DNA from 2 places in the Streptomyces formicae genome. Region 1 is predicted to be linked to the other one. Evidence: riboswitches for the same ligand, from Rfam matches in the RefSeq annotation. Region 1 holds a riboswitch; the other holds the start of a gene.
The links. Region 1 has a riboswitch for cobalamin ahead of cobN (cobaltochelatase subunit CobN). Riboswitches for the same ligand answer to the same signal wherever they lie in the genome.

Region 1 (7,632 bases):
GTGGTCGCCTCGCCGCGGGGCGCCGTTGACTGGGTGCGTCTGGTGCGTGGTTAGGTGCGGGTCGTTGTGGGCCGGGCGCGCAGTTCCCCGCGCCCCTAGAAACACGTCCCCACGCCCCCGTGAGGGGGGTGCCCCATCAGGGGCGCGAGGAACTGCGCGATCAACCACGACGCACCCGCAGCAAAAAGGCGGCAGCGGACGCGTGGTTAGGTGCGGGTCGTTGTGAGCTGGGCGCGCAGTTCCCCGCGCCCCCAAGAACACGTCCCCACGCCTCCGTAAGGGGGGTGCCCCATCAGGGGCGCGAGGAACTGCGCGATCAACCACGACGCACCCGCAGCAAAAAGGCGGCAGCGGACGCGTGGTTAGGTGCGGGTCGTTGTGAGCTGGGCGCGCAGTTCCCCGCGCCCCCAAGAACACGTCCCCACGCCTCCGTGAGGAGGGTGCCCCTTCAGGGGCGCGGGGAACTGCGCGATCAACCACGACGCGCCCGCAGCAAAAAGGCGGCAGCGGGACTCAGGCTTCCGGATAGCGCCTCGGCGTCCACACGACCTGCTCCCCGTCCCCGCGTCGCACGACCTCCGTCTGCGAGGAGCCGACGATCAGCAGCGTCCGCATGTCGACCTCCGACGGATCCAGGTCGGCGAGGCGGACGATGCGGATGCTCTCCTCGGGACCGCCCACGTCACGGGCGAGGACCACAGGAGTGTCGGGGGCGCGATGCTCAAGGAGCAGCTCCCTCGCCTTGCCCACCTGCCAGGTCCTGCTGCGCGAGCCGGGGTTGTACAGCGCGAGCACCAGATCCGCCGAAGCCGCCGCCGCGAGCCGTTCCGCGATGACCTCCCACGGCTTGAGCCGGTCGGAGAGGGAGAGCGTGGCGTAGTCGTGGCCGAGCGGCGCACCCGCGCGGGCCGCCGCCGCGTTGGCCGCGGTGACACCGGGCAGCACCCGCACCGGGACGTCCGCGTACGCGTCCTGCGAGGCGACTTCGAGTACGGCCGTGGCCATCGCGAAGACACCGGGGTCGCCGCCGGAGACGACCGCGACGCGACGGCCCCGCTGCGCCAACTGCAGGGCGAACTCGGCGCGTTCGGACTCGACGCGGTTGTCGGAGCCGTGCCTGAGCTGTCCGGGGCGGCGCGGCACGCGGTCCAGGTAGGTGGTGTAGCCGACCAGATCGTCCGCGGCGGCGAGCGCGCCGCGCGTCTCGGGGGTCAGCCACAGGGGCCCCGCGGGTCCCGTGCCGACGACGACGACCTCGCCGCGCGCCGGGTCCGCCGAGGGCTCGGGCGCGGGTCCGCCGGTCAGCGGGGCCACCCTGCTCGGCAGCACCGCCACCGAGAAGTACGGCACCGACTCCGGGTCCACGTCGGCCAGTCGGCCGGTGCGCTCGCCCTCCATCGTGGCGCGCTCGACGTAGCGGGCCTCGTCGAGACGGCCCGCGCGGTCCAGGGCGCCGCGCACCTTGCCGAAGGTGCGGCCGAGCTTCATCACGACCGCCGAGTCCGTCGCCGCGAGGCGCGCGGCGAGCTCCTCCTCGGGGAGCGTGCCCGGCAGGATCGTGAGGACCTCCTCGGCCTCCACCAGCGGCTCCCCGAGCCGGGCCGCCGCCGCGCTGACCGAGGTCACGCCGGGGATCACCTCGGTCGGGTAGCGGTCGGCGAGGCGCTTGTGCATGTGCTGGTAGGAGCCGTAGAAGAGCGGGTCGCCCTCGGCGAGGACGGCGACCGTGCGGCCCGCGTCGAGGTGCGCGGCGAGCCGGGCCGCCGCCTCCTCGTAGAAGTCGTCGAGTGCGCCCCGGTAGCCACCGGGGTGGTCCGTGGTCTCCGTGGTGACGGGGTAGACCAGCGGCTCCTCGATGTGGTCGGCGCGGAGGTGCGCGGCCGCGATCGAGCGGGCGATGGAGCGGCCGTGCCGTGCGGAGTGGTAGGCGATCACGTCGGCGGCAGCGATGACCTCGACGGCGCGGACGGTCATCAGCGACGGGTCGCCGGGACCGAGCCCGACCCCGAAGAGCCTTCCCTGCTGGGCTTGTTGGAGCTGCTGAGGCTGCTGGCCCTGCTGCTCCTGCTGGTCCTGTGGGACCTGTTCGGTGTTCACTCCGTCTCGCTCGCAATCGCGTTGATCGCCGCCGCGGCCATCGCACTGCCGCCGCGACGACCTCGTACGACCAAGTACTCGATCCCCGAGGCGTGTTCGGCCAGCGCGTCCTTGGACTCGGCGGCGCCGACGAAGCCGACCGGTATGCCGAGCACGGCGGCCGGGCGCGGGGCGCCTTCCTCGATCATCTCCAGGAGGCGGAAGAGCGCGGTGGGCGCGTTGCCGATGGCGACGACGGAGCCCTCCAGGCGGTCGCGCCACAGTTCCAGGGCGGCGGCGCTGCGGGTGGTGCCGAGGCGCGCGGCGAGGTCGGGCACGGACGGGTCGGCGAGCGTGCAGATCACCTCGTTGTCCGCGGGGAGCCGCTTGCGGGTGACGCCGCTCGCGACCATGTTCGCGTCGCAGAGGATCGGCGCCCCGTCGTGCAGCGCCTTGCGGGCGTCGGCCACCACCTGGGGGCTGAAGGCGAGGTCGCGCACGAGGTCGACCATCCCGCAGGCGTGGATCATCCGCACCGCGACCTGGCTGACGTCGGCGGGCAGCCCCGCGAGGTCCGCCTCCGCGCGGATGGTGGCAAAGGACTCGCGGTAGATCGCCGCGCCGTCCTTCTCGTAGTCGAACACTGTGCTCTCGCTCATCTCGTGGTGGTCGTAGGGGTCGTCGTGGTGATGGGGATCGTCGTACGCCTGGTCGCGCGTGCCGTGGTGACCGCGTCGGCCACCGTGGGTCCTGTGACGGGCACGGCCGAGCCGCCGGTGCGCACGGTCACCTCGTAGCGGCCGTCCCCCGTGGCGAGGACGTCCACCCAGTCGCCGTGCGGATGTCCGCAGCGCCGCTCGCAGCCGGACCAGTGGACGGGGAGTCCGCCGTTGCCGGGCACGGCGTCGGCGCGGACGTCGGCGAGCGACTTGGCGCAGCCGGGCCGCCCGGTGCAGGCGCCGACGCCCAGCCAGGGCGATCCGGGCTCCGTGACGAACCCGGCGTCGGCCAGCACCCGCAGCCGCTCCCGCGCGGCCTCGTCGGTGAACCCGGGAACGACGAAACCGCGCCAGGGAGTGACCCGCACCTCGCCCCCCGGCGCGGGCAGCAGCGCCCTCAACTGGGCCACGCTGACCCGCCCGAGGGGCGCCTGCACCAGCACGGCGCCGTGGCGGGCGCCCGGGGGCGGGGGGCCGGAGGGCGTAGCGGCGGCCGAGCCCAGAACACCGGAAGCAGGACCGGCCCCCGAAAGGCCGGAAGCCGCAGGACCGCCCCGAGCACCGACAGCCGAGGCATCGGAGGCCGCAGGGCCGTCCGGAGCGCCCGCGGCACCCTCGGCCGGGGGCCCGGTCGGGGCGCCGAGGGCCGGAGCGACAGCCTGCGCGGCGGAAGCCGGAGCAGCAGCCGAAGCCGAAGCAGCGGGAGCCAGGCCAGCGGCCGGGCCGCCCTGCGCCGGGTCGGCGAGCCCCAGAGGGCCAGCCGCAGCGGCGGCCGGAGTAACAGCCGAGGCGGCAGAAGCCGGAGCGGCAGCCGAAGCGGCAGCAGCCGGGCCGACGAGCCTCGGGGAGCCGTCACGCGCCGCACGTTCAGCCGGCGTCACCGGGATCCCCGCCTCCTCCAGCGCCTTCGCCACCCCCACGCCCTGCCCCCCGGGCAGCTCCCGCACCCGCCAAGCCCCGTTGCCCGCCGCCCGCGCCGCCGCGAGGAACGCGGCCGCCGCGGCCAGCGCGGCGCGGGGCGCGGCGGAGGCGGGGACCCGGTGTGCCGCGTCGCCGAGCAGCAACAGTGCCGTCCCGGTCGATTCTGCGATCAAGGTCACATCCGCGCCGAGTCCCGCCACGTCACCGCGCCCGTCGTCCAGGGCGAACAGGAAGCGGCCGGAGAGTTCCGGCGTCCACTCCTGCGCGCAGAGGAGTCCGTCCAGCTCACGGGCCCACAACCGCACGTCGGCGTGGCCCAGTCCGTCGATTCCGGCCAGGGGGGACGCCACCACGTTGCGGACGCGTTCGTGCTGCTCGGAGGGGAGCAGGCCCGCGTCCGCGAGGAGCGTGGCGAGCTCGCCGCCGCAGGCATCGCCGAGGCCGCGCAGCTCGACGTTGCCGCGCGAGGTGACGCTGAGGTGACCGTCCGCGAGACGCTCGGCCGCGGTGGCCAGAGCCTCGACCTGACGGGACGTCAAGAGGCCACCGGGCAACCGGAGTCGGGCCAGCGAGCCGTCGTCGGCGCGGTGCAGTCGGAGGGCTCCGGGACAGGCGTCGCCCCGGTCACGTATGAGGGATTCGCCCTGTTGTGTGGAGGTTGCTCGGGTGGGCGGCATGGCGGCGAGCATACCCACGCGGATCCGGCGGGGTGCCTCCCGATACCGGCCGTCCGGGCAGGTGGCCGCCCGCCGCGACCTGGGCAGGACTTACTATGCAGGCGGCGGACCGCCAGGTCCGCCGACGCCAGCGACGGCGTGGGTCCACCAGGACCCGAAGGAGGAAGCCCGGTGCGAATCCGGCGCGGTCCCGCCACTGTGAGCCCCACCCGTGTGGGGTGAGCCAGGAACTCCTGCCGTCCAACACGACCACCCGGGGCGCGGACACCCCGAGGAAGGCCTGCGCCCGCATGCTTCTGCTGCTGTCGACCTCCGACACCGACCTGCTCAGCGCCCGCGCTGCGGAGGGTCCCGTCGACTACAGGTTCGCCAACCCCTCCCGCCTCGACCTGGCCGAGCTCCCCGCGCTGCTCGACGGCGCCGAGCTCGTCGTCGTACGCCTCCTCGGCGGTGTCCGCGCCTGGCAGGACGGCCTCGACCAGCTGACCGCGAGCGGCCTGCCGGTCGTCGTGCTCACCGGTGAACAGGCCCCCGACGCCCAGCTGATGGCCTCCTCCACCGTGCCGGTCGGCATCGCCGCGGAGGCCCACGCCTACCTGGCGCACGGCGGCCCCGCCAACCTGGAGCAGCTGGCCCGCTTCCTCTCCGACACCGTGCTGCTCACCGGGCACGGCTTCGAGCCGCCCGCGCCCGCCCCCTCCTGGGGCCCCCTCGAACGCACCGCCCGCGACGTGGCGGGCCCGACCGTCGCGGTGCTCTACTACCGCGCCCACCACATGAGCGGCAACACCGCGTTCGTGGACGCCCTGTGCGGCGCCATCGAGGACGCGGGCGCCCGCCCGCTGCCGCTGTACGTCGCCTCGCTGCGCGCCCCCGAACCGGAGCTCATCGAGGAGCTGCGCGCCGCCGACACCATCGTGACCACCGTCCTCGCGGCCGGCGGCACCAAGCCCGCCGAGGCGTCGGCGGGCGGCGACGACGAGTCGTGGGACGCGGGCGCCCTGACCGGCCTCGACGTGCCGATCCTCCAGGCGCTCTGCCTGACCGGGTCCCGCGCGGCCTGGGAGGAGAACGACGAGGGCGTCTCGCCGCTCGACGCCGCGAGCCAGATCGCGGTGCCGGAGTTCGACGGCCGCCTGATCACCGTGCCGTTCTCGTTCAAGGAGATCGACGAGGACGGGCTCCCGGCCTACGTGGCCGACGCCGAGCGCGCGGCGCGGGTCGCCGGTATCGCCGTACGGCACGCCCGTCTGAAGCACATTCCGGCCGCCGACAAGCGCCTGGCCCTCGTGCTCTCCGCCTACCCGACCAAGCACTCCCGCATCGGCAACGCGGTGGGCCTCGACACCCCCGCGTCCGCTGTGGCGCTCCTTCGCAGGCTCATCGGCGAGGGTTACGACTTCGGTGCCTCCGAGGAGATCCCCGGCCTCGTCTCCGGCGACGGCGACGAGCTGATCCGCGCGCTGATCGACGCGGGCGGGCACGACCAGGAGTGGCTCACCGACGAGCAGCTCGCCGCCAACCCGGTGCGCATCCCGGCCGCCGACTACAAGCGCTGGTACGCGACGCTCCCGCAGGAGCTGCGCGAGTCCGTCGAGCAGCACTGGGGTCCGCCGCCCGGCGAGATGTTCCTCGACAGGTCCCGGGTGGGCAACGGCGGCGACCCCGAGGGCGACATCGTGCTCGCCGCCCTGCGCCGCGGCAACCTGCTGATCCTCATCCAGCCGCCGCGCGGCTTCGGCGAGAACCCCATCGCGATCTACCACGACCCCGATCTGCCGCCCTCGCACCACTACTTGGCGGCGTACCGCTGGATCGCCGCGTCCTCGGCGGACGGCGGTTTCGGTGCCGACGCGATGATCCACCTCGGCAAGCACGGCAACCTGGAGTGGCTGCCGGGCAAGAACGCGGGCCTCTCCGCGGCCTGCGGCCCCGACGCCGCCCTCGGTGACCTTCCCCTCATCTACCCCTTCCTGGTCAACGACCCGGGCGAGGGCACCCAGGCCAAGCGCCGCGTGCACGCCACGCTCATCGACCACCTGGTGCCGCCGATGGCCCGCGCCGACTCCTACGGCGACATCGCGCGCCTGGAGCAGCTCCTGGACGAGTACGCCCAGATCAGCTCCATGGACCCGGCGAAGCTGCCCGCGATCCGCGCGCAGATCTGGACGCTCATCCAGGCCGCGAAGCTGGACCACGACCTCGGCCTGGAGGAGCGCCCCGGGGACGACGGCTTCGACGACTTCCTGCTGCACGTCGACGGCTGGCTCTGCGAGATCAAGGACATGCAGATCCGCGACGGCCTGCACGTCCTCGGCGCCGCCCCGGCGGGCGCCGACCGCGTCAACCTCGTCCTGGCGATCCTGCGCGCCCGCCAGATCTGGGGCGGCACGACGGCCCTGCCGGGCCTGCGGGAGGCGTTGGGCCTCGACGAGTCGGCGGCGACGCGCGTCAGCGCCGACGAGGCCGAGGACAAGGCCCGCGCCCTGGTCCAGGCGATGGACGACGCGGACTGGGACCTGTCGGCCGTCCCCGCCGACCAGGGTGAACAGGTCGCCGCCATCCTGGAGTTCGCGGCCCGCGAGGTGGTGCCCCGCCTCGCCGCCACGACAGCCGAACTGGACAACGCCGTAAGGGCGTTGGACGGCCGCTTCGTCCCCGCGGGCCCCAGCGGCTCCCCGCTGCGCGGCCTCGTCAACGTCCTGCCGACCGGGCGCAACTTCTACTCGGTCGACCCCAAGGCCGTCCCCTCGCGCCTCGCCTGGGAGACGGGCCAGGCCCTGGCCGACTCGCTGCTCGAGCGGTACAAGTCCGACAACGGCGCGTACCCCACCTCCGTGGGCCTCTCCCTGTGGGGCACCAGCGCCATGCGCACCGCGGGCGACGACGTCGCCGAGGCCCTCGCGCTGCTCGGCGTCCGTCCCGTCTGGGACGACGCGTCGCGCCGCGTGACCGGTCTGGAGGCCATTCCGTACGAGGAGTTGGGCCGCCCCCGCATCGACGTGACGCTGCGCATCTCGGGCTTCTTCCGCGACGCGTTCCCGCACACCATCGGCCTTCTCGACGACGCGGTGCGCCTCGCCGCCTCGCTCGACGAGCCCGCCGAGCGGAACCACGTGCGCGCCCACACCCAGGCCGACCTGGCCGAGCACGGAGACGAGCGGCGCGCCACCACCCGCATCTTCGGCTCGCGCCCCGGGACGTACGGCGCGGGTCTGCTCCAGCTCATCGACTCGCGC
Region 2 (7,632 bases), 3.5 Mb from region 1:
TGTCAGGTCAGACGACGGGCTTCCCGATCAGCTCGACCCCGGCCGAGCCCAGCTCGGCCATCGCCGCAGCAGTGGTGGACTCCGAAACCCCCGCCGTCAGGTCCAGCAGGACGGTAGTCCTGAACCCCTCCCGAGCCGCGTCCACCGCAGTAGCCCGAACGCAGTGATCCGTGGCGAGCCCCACCACGTCCACCTCCGTGATCCCCCGCTCCCGCAGCCAGTCCGCGAGGGACACCCCGTTCTCGTCGGTGCCCTCGAAGCCGCTGTACGCCGCCGAGTAGGCCCCCTTGTCGAAGACCGTGTCGATCGCGCCGGAGGCGACGGCGGGGGCGAAGTTCGGGTGGAAGCCGACGCCCTCCGTGCCCGCCACGCAGTGCGGCGGCCAGGAGTCGACGTAGTCCGGGTGGTCGGAGAAGTGGGCGCCGGGGTCGACGTGGTGGTCACGGGTGGCCACCACGTGCCGGTATCCGGCCGGGGCCTGGCCGATGAGCTCGGTGATGGCGGCGGCCACGTCCGCCCCACCGGCGACCGCGAGGCTGCCGCCTTCGCAGAAGTCGTTCTGCACATCGACGACGATCAGGGCGCGGCGCATGGCGGGTGTCCTTCGGCTCGGCAGGGCGGGGATCGGTGGGGGACTCGGCCGGATGAACCGAGAGTAGAGACTTCACGTACGTCGCGGGAAGGGGCGTTTGACGGGCTCCTGTTGCCCGGGTGACGCCCCTTCCCCGGAGCGTCGGATGTATTCCGTCAGGCGTGTGCCGTCAGAGGTATTCCGTGGGAATGACGGCCTCGCCCCGGGACAGCTGGGTCGCCGAGAGCGGCAGCCCCGCCCGGGCCGCCGCGTGCCGGTCGCGGACCGCGTCGAGCGGCTCGCGGGCGACCACCTCGCCGCCCTTGACCAGCTCGACCAGGAGCTGCCGGTCGGCGAGCGCGGGAGGCACGGGCCCGGTGCCCACGACCTCGGCCTCGGCGACGCCCTGCTCGTCGGTCCTGCGCGCGGCCCACTTGCGCCCGCCCAGGGAGCTCTTGGCGCCGAGCGACTTCTTCGCGACGGGTTCGAGCGGCGCCTCGGCGTCCGCCGAGTGGGCGCGGGCCACCAGCTTGTAGACCATGGAGCAGGTGGGGTGCCCGGACCCGGTGACGAGCTGGGTGCCCACGCCGTACGCGTCGACGGGCGCCGCGGCGAGCGAGGCGATGGCGTACTCGTCGAGGTCGGAGGTGACGACGATCTTCGTCTTCGTGGCGCCGAGCTCGTCCAGCTGCTGGCGCACCCGGTGGGCGACCAGGAGCAGGTCACCGGAGTCGATGCGCACCGCGCCGAGCTCGGGCCCCGCGACCTCGACGGCGGTGCGGACGGCCTCGGTCACGTCGTACGTGTCCACGAGCAGGGTCGTGCCGGGGCCGAGCGAGTCGACCTGGGCCTGGAACGCGTCGCGCTCGTTGTCGTGCAGCAGGGTGAAGGCGTGGGCGCTGGTGCCGACGGTGGGGATGTCGTAGCGGAAGCCCGCCGCGAGGTCCGACGTGGTCGCGAAGCCCCCGACGTACGCGGCGCGGGACGCGGCCACGGCGGCCAGCTCGTGGGTGCGGCGCGCGCCCATCTCGATCAGCGGGCGCTCACCCGCGGCCGACGACATGCGGGACGCGGCGGCCGCGATCGCCGAGTCGTGGTTGAGGATGGAGAGGATCACGGTCTCCAGGAGCACGCACTCCGCGAAGGAGCCCTCGACGCGCAGGATCGGCGAGCCGGGGAAGTACACCTCGCCCTCGGGGTAGCCCCAGATGTCGCCGCCGAAGCGGTACGAGGAGAGCCATTTGAGGGTCGCCTCGTCGACGATGCGGCGCTCGCGCAGGAAGTTGATGACGTCCGCGTCGAAGCGGAAGTTCTCGACGGCGTCCAGGACGCGGCCCGTTCCGGCCACCACGCCGTAGCGGCGGCCCTCGGGGAGTCTGCGGGTGAAGACCTCGAAGACCGAACGCCGCTCGCCCGTGCCCGCCTTCAGCGCGGCCTGCAGCATCGTCAGCTCGTACTGGTCGGTGAAGAGCGCTGTCGACGGAACATCCACCGGCAGGCCAAGGTCCGCTGTGTTCATAGGAAGGATGCTACCCCGCATTTCGTCACTCTGACGATTTCAAGGGCCGCGCGGCGAGGACGGTCCCGCGGAAGGGCTGCCGTACGGGAGGGCATTTGTGCGAGGCCCCCCTCGGGGTGGCAGCATGGGACAGGTGAGTACGGCTCCCGCAGAGATCACCCGACCCGATTCGGACGAAGAGGTACACGTCGTCCCCGAGCCGGACGTCCCCTGGATCACGCTCGTGCACAACGACCCCGTGAACCTGATGAGCTACGTGACGTATGTGTTCCAGACGTACTTCGGGTACTCCAAGGAGAAGTCCACGAAGCTGATGATGGACGTGCACCACAAGGGCCGCGCGGTCGTCTCCAGCGGCAGTCGCGAGGAGATGGAGCGCGACGTCCAGGCCATGCACGGCTACGGCCTCTGGGCCACCCTTCAGCAGGACCGCAAGTAGTGGCCCGCCCGCAGCGCACGGACCGGAAGCAGCGACGCATCTGATGCCAGGACACTTCGAACCCATCCCCGGGGGCGGCGCCGCCGTCGCGCTCGACGAGGTCGAGATCTCGATCATCCGCTCCCTCGCCGTGCAGCTCCTGGAGCTGATCGGTCCCGGCCCCGGCGGTGAGCCCTCCGACGATCCGCTCGCCGAGCTCTTCGCCGAGGGTCCGAGCGAGCCGCCCACCGACCCGGTGATGATGCGTCTGCTCCCCGACGCCTACGGCGGTCCCGGCAGCGAGCAGGGCGCCGTCGGCGACCCGGAGGAACTGCGCGCGTATTCGGCCGAGTTCCGGCGCTTCACGGAGAACGACCTGCGGGCCAAGAAGCGCGACGACGCCCTGGTCGTGATCCGCTCCCTGGACGCGATGACGGCGTCGGGCGAGGGCGGAGCTGTCCTGAAACTGTCGGTCGAGGAGTCGCGGCACTGGCTCGGCTCGCTCAACGACCTGCGTCTCGCGATCGGCACGCGCCTCGACGTCACCGACGAGGAGGACGCGGATCTGCTCTACCGCCTCCCCGACTCCGACCCGCGCAAGCCGATGGTGATGGCCTACCTGTGGCTCGGCGGGCTCCAGGAAACGCTGGTCGAGACGTTGCTGGAGCAGTGACCCGGGCATCGCGGGGCGGGCACTCCCGAGACTCGGTGTATATAGCAGTATTCTGCGGCGCTCCCGCACCGTTCGCTCAGCGGACGCTCAAATCCGGATAACGATCCCGTCAAGCCAGTGCCCTTTTATGGCGGCGCAAGAGAACTTTGTCCGCTTCTTCCAGTGACGTGAGCCACATGTGGCTCAAAGCGTCACTGTTGCCGCCGTGATAAATCTTCACGACCACTCGGCGACGCCACCCATGTCGCCGGGGGCGCTCCAGCCGGCAGACCGCCGGTAGCACTCCATTCCATATCCGGGGGGATCAGGACCTGATCCGCAGCCACAACGCAGATGTGCGGGCGCGGATCAGCATGGAGAAAGGCGTCACCATGACCTCAGTGCAGGTCGAAGAGCATCACGACGGCAATGAGGCCGGGCAGTCCGCCGCCGGGCAGTCCGGCGAGGGCGAGGGTTACCAGCGCGGGCTCGGGGCCCGGCAGATCCAGATGATCGCGATCGGCGGTGCCATCGGCACCGGCCTGTTCCTCGGCGCGGGCAAGGCCATTCACAAGGCCGGGCCCAGCCTCATCCTGGCGTACGCCATCGCGGGCCTCGTCATCTTCTTCATCATGCGGGCGCTCGGCGAGCTCCTCATGTACCGCGCCGTTTCGGGCTCCTTCTCGGAGTACGCGCGTGAATTCATCGGCCCGTTCTTCGGGTACGTGACCGGCTGGACGTACTGGCTCTTCTGGGTCGTCACCGGCATCACGGAAGTCACGGCGGCCGCCCAGTACATGCAGTACTGGACACATGACTCCATTCCGCAATGGGGATACGCGCTGATCTTCACGGTCATCCTCTACGGCGCCAACCTGATCTCCGTGAAGCTCTTCGGCGAGCTCGAGTTCTGGTTCTCGATGGTCAAGGTCACCGCGATCATCGGCATGATCCTGATCTGCGTCGGCATCCTCACCATCGGCTTCTCCGACGCCGGTGACACCGCCTCCGTCACCCACCTGTGGGACCAGGGCGGCTTCTTCCCCAACGGCATCGGCTCCACGCTGATGACGCTGCAGATCGTGATGTTCGCCTTCCTCGCCGTCGAGCTCGTCGGCGTCACCGCGGGCGAGTCCAAGGACCCGAAGACCGTCCTGCCCAAGGCCATCAACACCGTGCCGTGGCGCATCGCCGTCTTCTACGTCGGCGCGCTCATCATGATCCTCTCGGTCGTCCCGTGGACGGAGTTCGTGCCGGGCGTCTCGCCGTTCGTCGCCGCCTTCGACAAGATGGGCCTCGGCATCGGCGCGGCGATCGTCAACTTCGTCGTCCTGACGGCCGCGCTCTCCTCCTGCAACTCCGGCATGTACTCCACCGGCCGCATGCTGCGCGACCTGGCGATGAACGGCCAGGGCCCGAAGTTCTTCACCAAGCTCACGAAGAACGGCCTGCCGCTCGTCGGCACGACCTTCTCCGCCGCGCTGATGCTGGTCGGCGTCTGGATCAACTACCAGTGGCCGGGCGAGGCGTTCAACTACGTCGTCTCCTTCGCGACCATCTCCGGCATGTGGGCCTGGATCATGATCCTGGTCTGCCAGATCAAGTACCGCCGCAAGGCCGACCGCGGCGAGCTGCCGCAGTCCACCTTCCGGGCGCCCGGCGCCCCGTACACGAGCTGGTTCGCCCTCGCCTTCATCGGCATGGTGATCGTGATGATGGGCATCGACAAGGACGCGCGCATCTCGCTCTACGCGGCTCCCGTCTGGGCCCTGATCCTGGGCGTCGGCTACCTGGTCATGCAGCGCGGGAACCCGCAGGCGTCCGGCGGCAAGGCCGAGTCGCAGGACGCGGTGAAGTAGCGCGGCAACCGCTGGATCCCAGCATGTGGGCCGGTTCGTACCACTCCTCGGTACGGACCGGCCCCTCTGCTTATCCTGGCTGCCATGCTGACCATCACCCAGGCCCTCCACGACCAGATCGTCGCGCACGCGCGCCAGGACCACCCCGACGAGGCCTGCGGTGTGGTCGCGGGCCCGGAAGGCACCGGCCGCCCCGAGCGCTTCATCCCGATGCTGAACGCGGCCCGCTCGCCCACGTTCTACGAGTTCGACTCGACCGACCTGCTCAAGCTCTACCGCGAGATGGACGACCGCGACGAGGAGCCGGTGATCGTCTACCACTCGCACACCGCGACCGAGGCCTACCCCTCGCGCACCGACATCACCTACGCCAACGAGCCCGGCGCGCACTACGTCCTGGTCTCCACGGCCGACACCGACGACGCGGGCCCCTTCCAGTTCCGCTCGTACCGGATCGTGGAGGGCGAGGTCACCGAGGAAGAGGTAAAGGTCGTACAGGCATACTGAGCTTTACTCATGAGGGCGGCAGGAGCCAGGAAGCCGGTGCGAACCCGGCACGGTCCCGCCACTGTGACCCCACCCCGCACCGGGGGCGGGGGAGTCAGGAACTGACCTGCCGCCTTCCTCCACGCTACGCAGGGGACGCGGAAATCCCCTGGAGGAGGCAGCTCAGCCATGTCCCGCCGTCACACCGGCATACGCGCGCTCGCCGCGGCCACCCTGCTCGTCCCGCTCGCCGCATGCTCCTCCTCGGACTCCGACGGTGACACGAAGCCCGCCGCCAAGGCCGCCGGATTCCCGTACACCGTCACCAACTGCGGTGTGAGGACGACGTACGACGCACCGCCGAAGCGCGCCGTCACCATGAACCAGCACGCCACCGAGGTGATGCTGGAACTCGGCCTCGAGGACCGCATGGCGGGCACGGCCTACCTCGACGACAAGGTCCTGCCGAAGTACGCGAAGGCGTACGACGCCCTCCCCGTCGTCGCCAAGGAGTACCCCTCCTACGAGAAGCTGCTCGCCGCCAACCCCGACTTCGTGTACGGCGGTTACGCGAGCGCCTTCCTCTCCAGCGACGGCCGCAGCCGCTCCGCGCTCGCCAAGTCGGGCATCGAGAGCCGCCTGAACGTCGAGGGCTGCGCGAAGCGCCCCGTCACCATGAACGACGTCTTCCGCGAGGTCCGCGAGGTCGGCGCCACCTTCGGGGTGCGCGACCGCGCCGACAAGTGGGTCGGCGGCGCCGAGCGCGAACTGGCTGCCACGACCAAGAAGCTGAAGGGCAAGAAGCCCCGTTCCGTCTTCGTCTACGACAGCGGCGACAAGACGGCGTTCACGGTCGGCGGCCGGGGCATCGGCAACGACATCATCGAGCGGGCGGGCGGCCGCAACATCGTCGCCGACGTCGACAAGTCCTTCGCCGACGCCTCCTGGGAGACGGTCGTGGACCGCCACCCCGAGACCATCGTGATCCTCGACTACGGCGCGACGACGGTCGCCCAGAAGAAGAAGCGCCTCCTCGACGACCCGGCCCTCGCGGACGTCCCCGCCATCAAGAACAAGAGCTTCGCGGTCCTGCCGCTCTCGGACATGGTCACGGGAGTACGAGCACCCAAGGCGGTGGAGAAGCTGGCGGCGCAGCTGTGAGCGACCAGCAGACCCAGCCTCGGGTGACGCAGCCCGCGGGGCGGATCTTCCAGCCCGTCCGGCGTTTGAGGACGAGCCCGAAGGGCGATAGACGCAGGTCCCGGGGACAGCACCTGTTGATCTGCGCAGTCCTTGCGACAGCCCTCGCGGCAGCGATCATCGCCGGGCTCGCCCTGGGCTCCGTCCGCATCCCGCCAGGGGACGTCATGGAGATCCTCACGGGCCGCGCGGACCCCTCCCCCTTCAGAACCATCGTGCTGGACGTGAGACTCCCCAGGGTCCTGCTCGGCGCAGCCGTCGGCGCGGGACTCGCCGTCATCGGCACCGTCCTCCAGGCCCTCGTCCGCAACCCCCTCGCCGACCCGTTCCTGCTCGGCGTCTCCTCGGGCGCCTCCGTCGGCGCGGTCGGCGCCATCGTGCTCGGCGGCACCTTCGGCGTCGGCTCGGCCCTCGCGACCACCGTCACGATCCCCGCCGCCGCCTTCGCGGGCGCGCTGGTCTCACTGGTCCTCGTCTACTCCCTTGCCAGGAGCGGCGGCGGCTTCGCGACCGGGCGCCTGATCCTCGCGGGCGTCGCCGTCTCGTACATCCTGACCGCCCTGACCAGCCTCATCCTGGTCACCGCGGACAGCGCGGACCACCTCAAGGAAGTCCTGTACTGGACGCTCGGCGGCCTCGGCAGCGCCCGCTGGGACATGCTCGCCCTGCCCTGCTGCGCCCTGGTCGTCGGCACGGCCCTGCTCATGGCGCTCGCCCGCCCCCTCGACCTGCTGCTCGTCGGCGAGGAGGGCGCCACCGTCCTCGGCCTGGACACGGCACGCTTCCGCGCCGCGGTCTTCGTCTTCGCCTCCCTCCTGACCGGCGTCCTGGTCGCGTACAGCGGGGCCATCGGATTCGTCGGCCTGATGGTGCCGCACGCCGCCCGCATGCTCGTCGGCGCCGCGCACCGCCCGCTGCTCCCCGTGG

Region 2: linked by a shared signal. The riboswitch ahead of KY5_RS15410 (ABC transporter substrate-binding protein) and the one ahead of cobN (cobaltochelatase subunit CobN) in region 1 are both predicted to bind cobalamin.

The regions. Positions count from the first base shown of each region.
Region 1 is NZ_CP022685.1:7,076,383-7,084,014, reverse strand. It holds gene KY5_RS30940 (cobalt-precorrin-6A reductase) at 1-54, shown strand, start outside; gene KY5_RS30935 (precorrin-2 C(20)-methyltransferase) at 514-2,097, opposite strand; gene KY5_RS30930 (precorrin-8X methylmutase) at 2,094-2,720, opposite strand; gene KY5_RS30925 (cobalamin biosynthesis protein CobG) at 2,732-4,393, opposite strand; cobalamin riboswitch at 4,511-4,649, shown strand; gene cobN (cobaltochelatase subunit CobN) at 4,684-7,632, shown strand, end outside.
Region 2 is NZ_CP022685.1:3,584,465-3,592,096, reverse strand. It holds gene KY5_RS15440 (isochorismatase family protein) at 8-592, opposite strand; gene KY5_RS15435 (nicotinate phosphoribosyltransferase) at 762-2,090, opposite strand; gene clpS (ATP-dependent Clp protease adapter ClpS) at 2,215-2,529, shown strand; gene KY5_RS15425 (DUF2017 domain-containing protein) at 2,573-3,181, shown strand; gene KY5_RS15420 (amino acid permease) at 3,553-5,019, shown strand; gene KY5_RS15415 (Mov34/MPN/PAD-1 family protein) at 5,104-5,526, shown strand; cobalamin riboswitch at 5,499-5,651, shown strand; gene KY5_RS15410 (ABC transporter substrate-binding protein) at 5,695-6,666, shown strand; gene KY5_RS15405 (FecCD family ABC transporter permease) at 6,780-7,632, shown strand, end outside.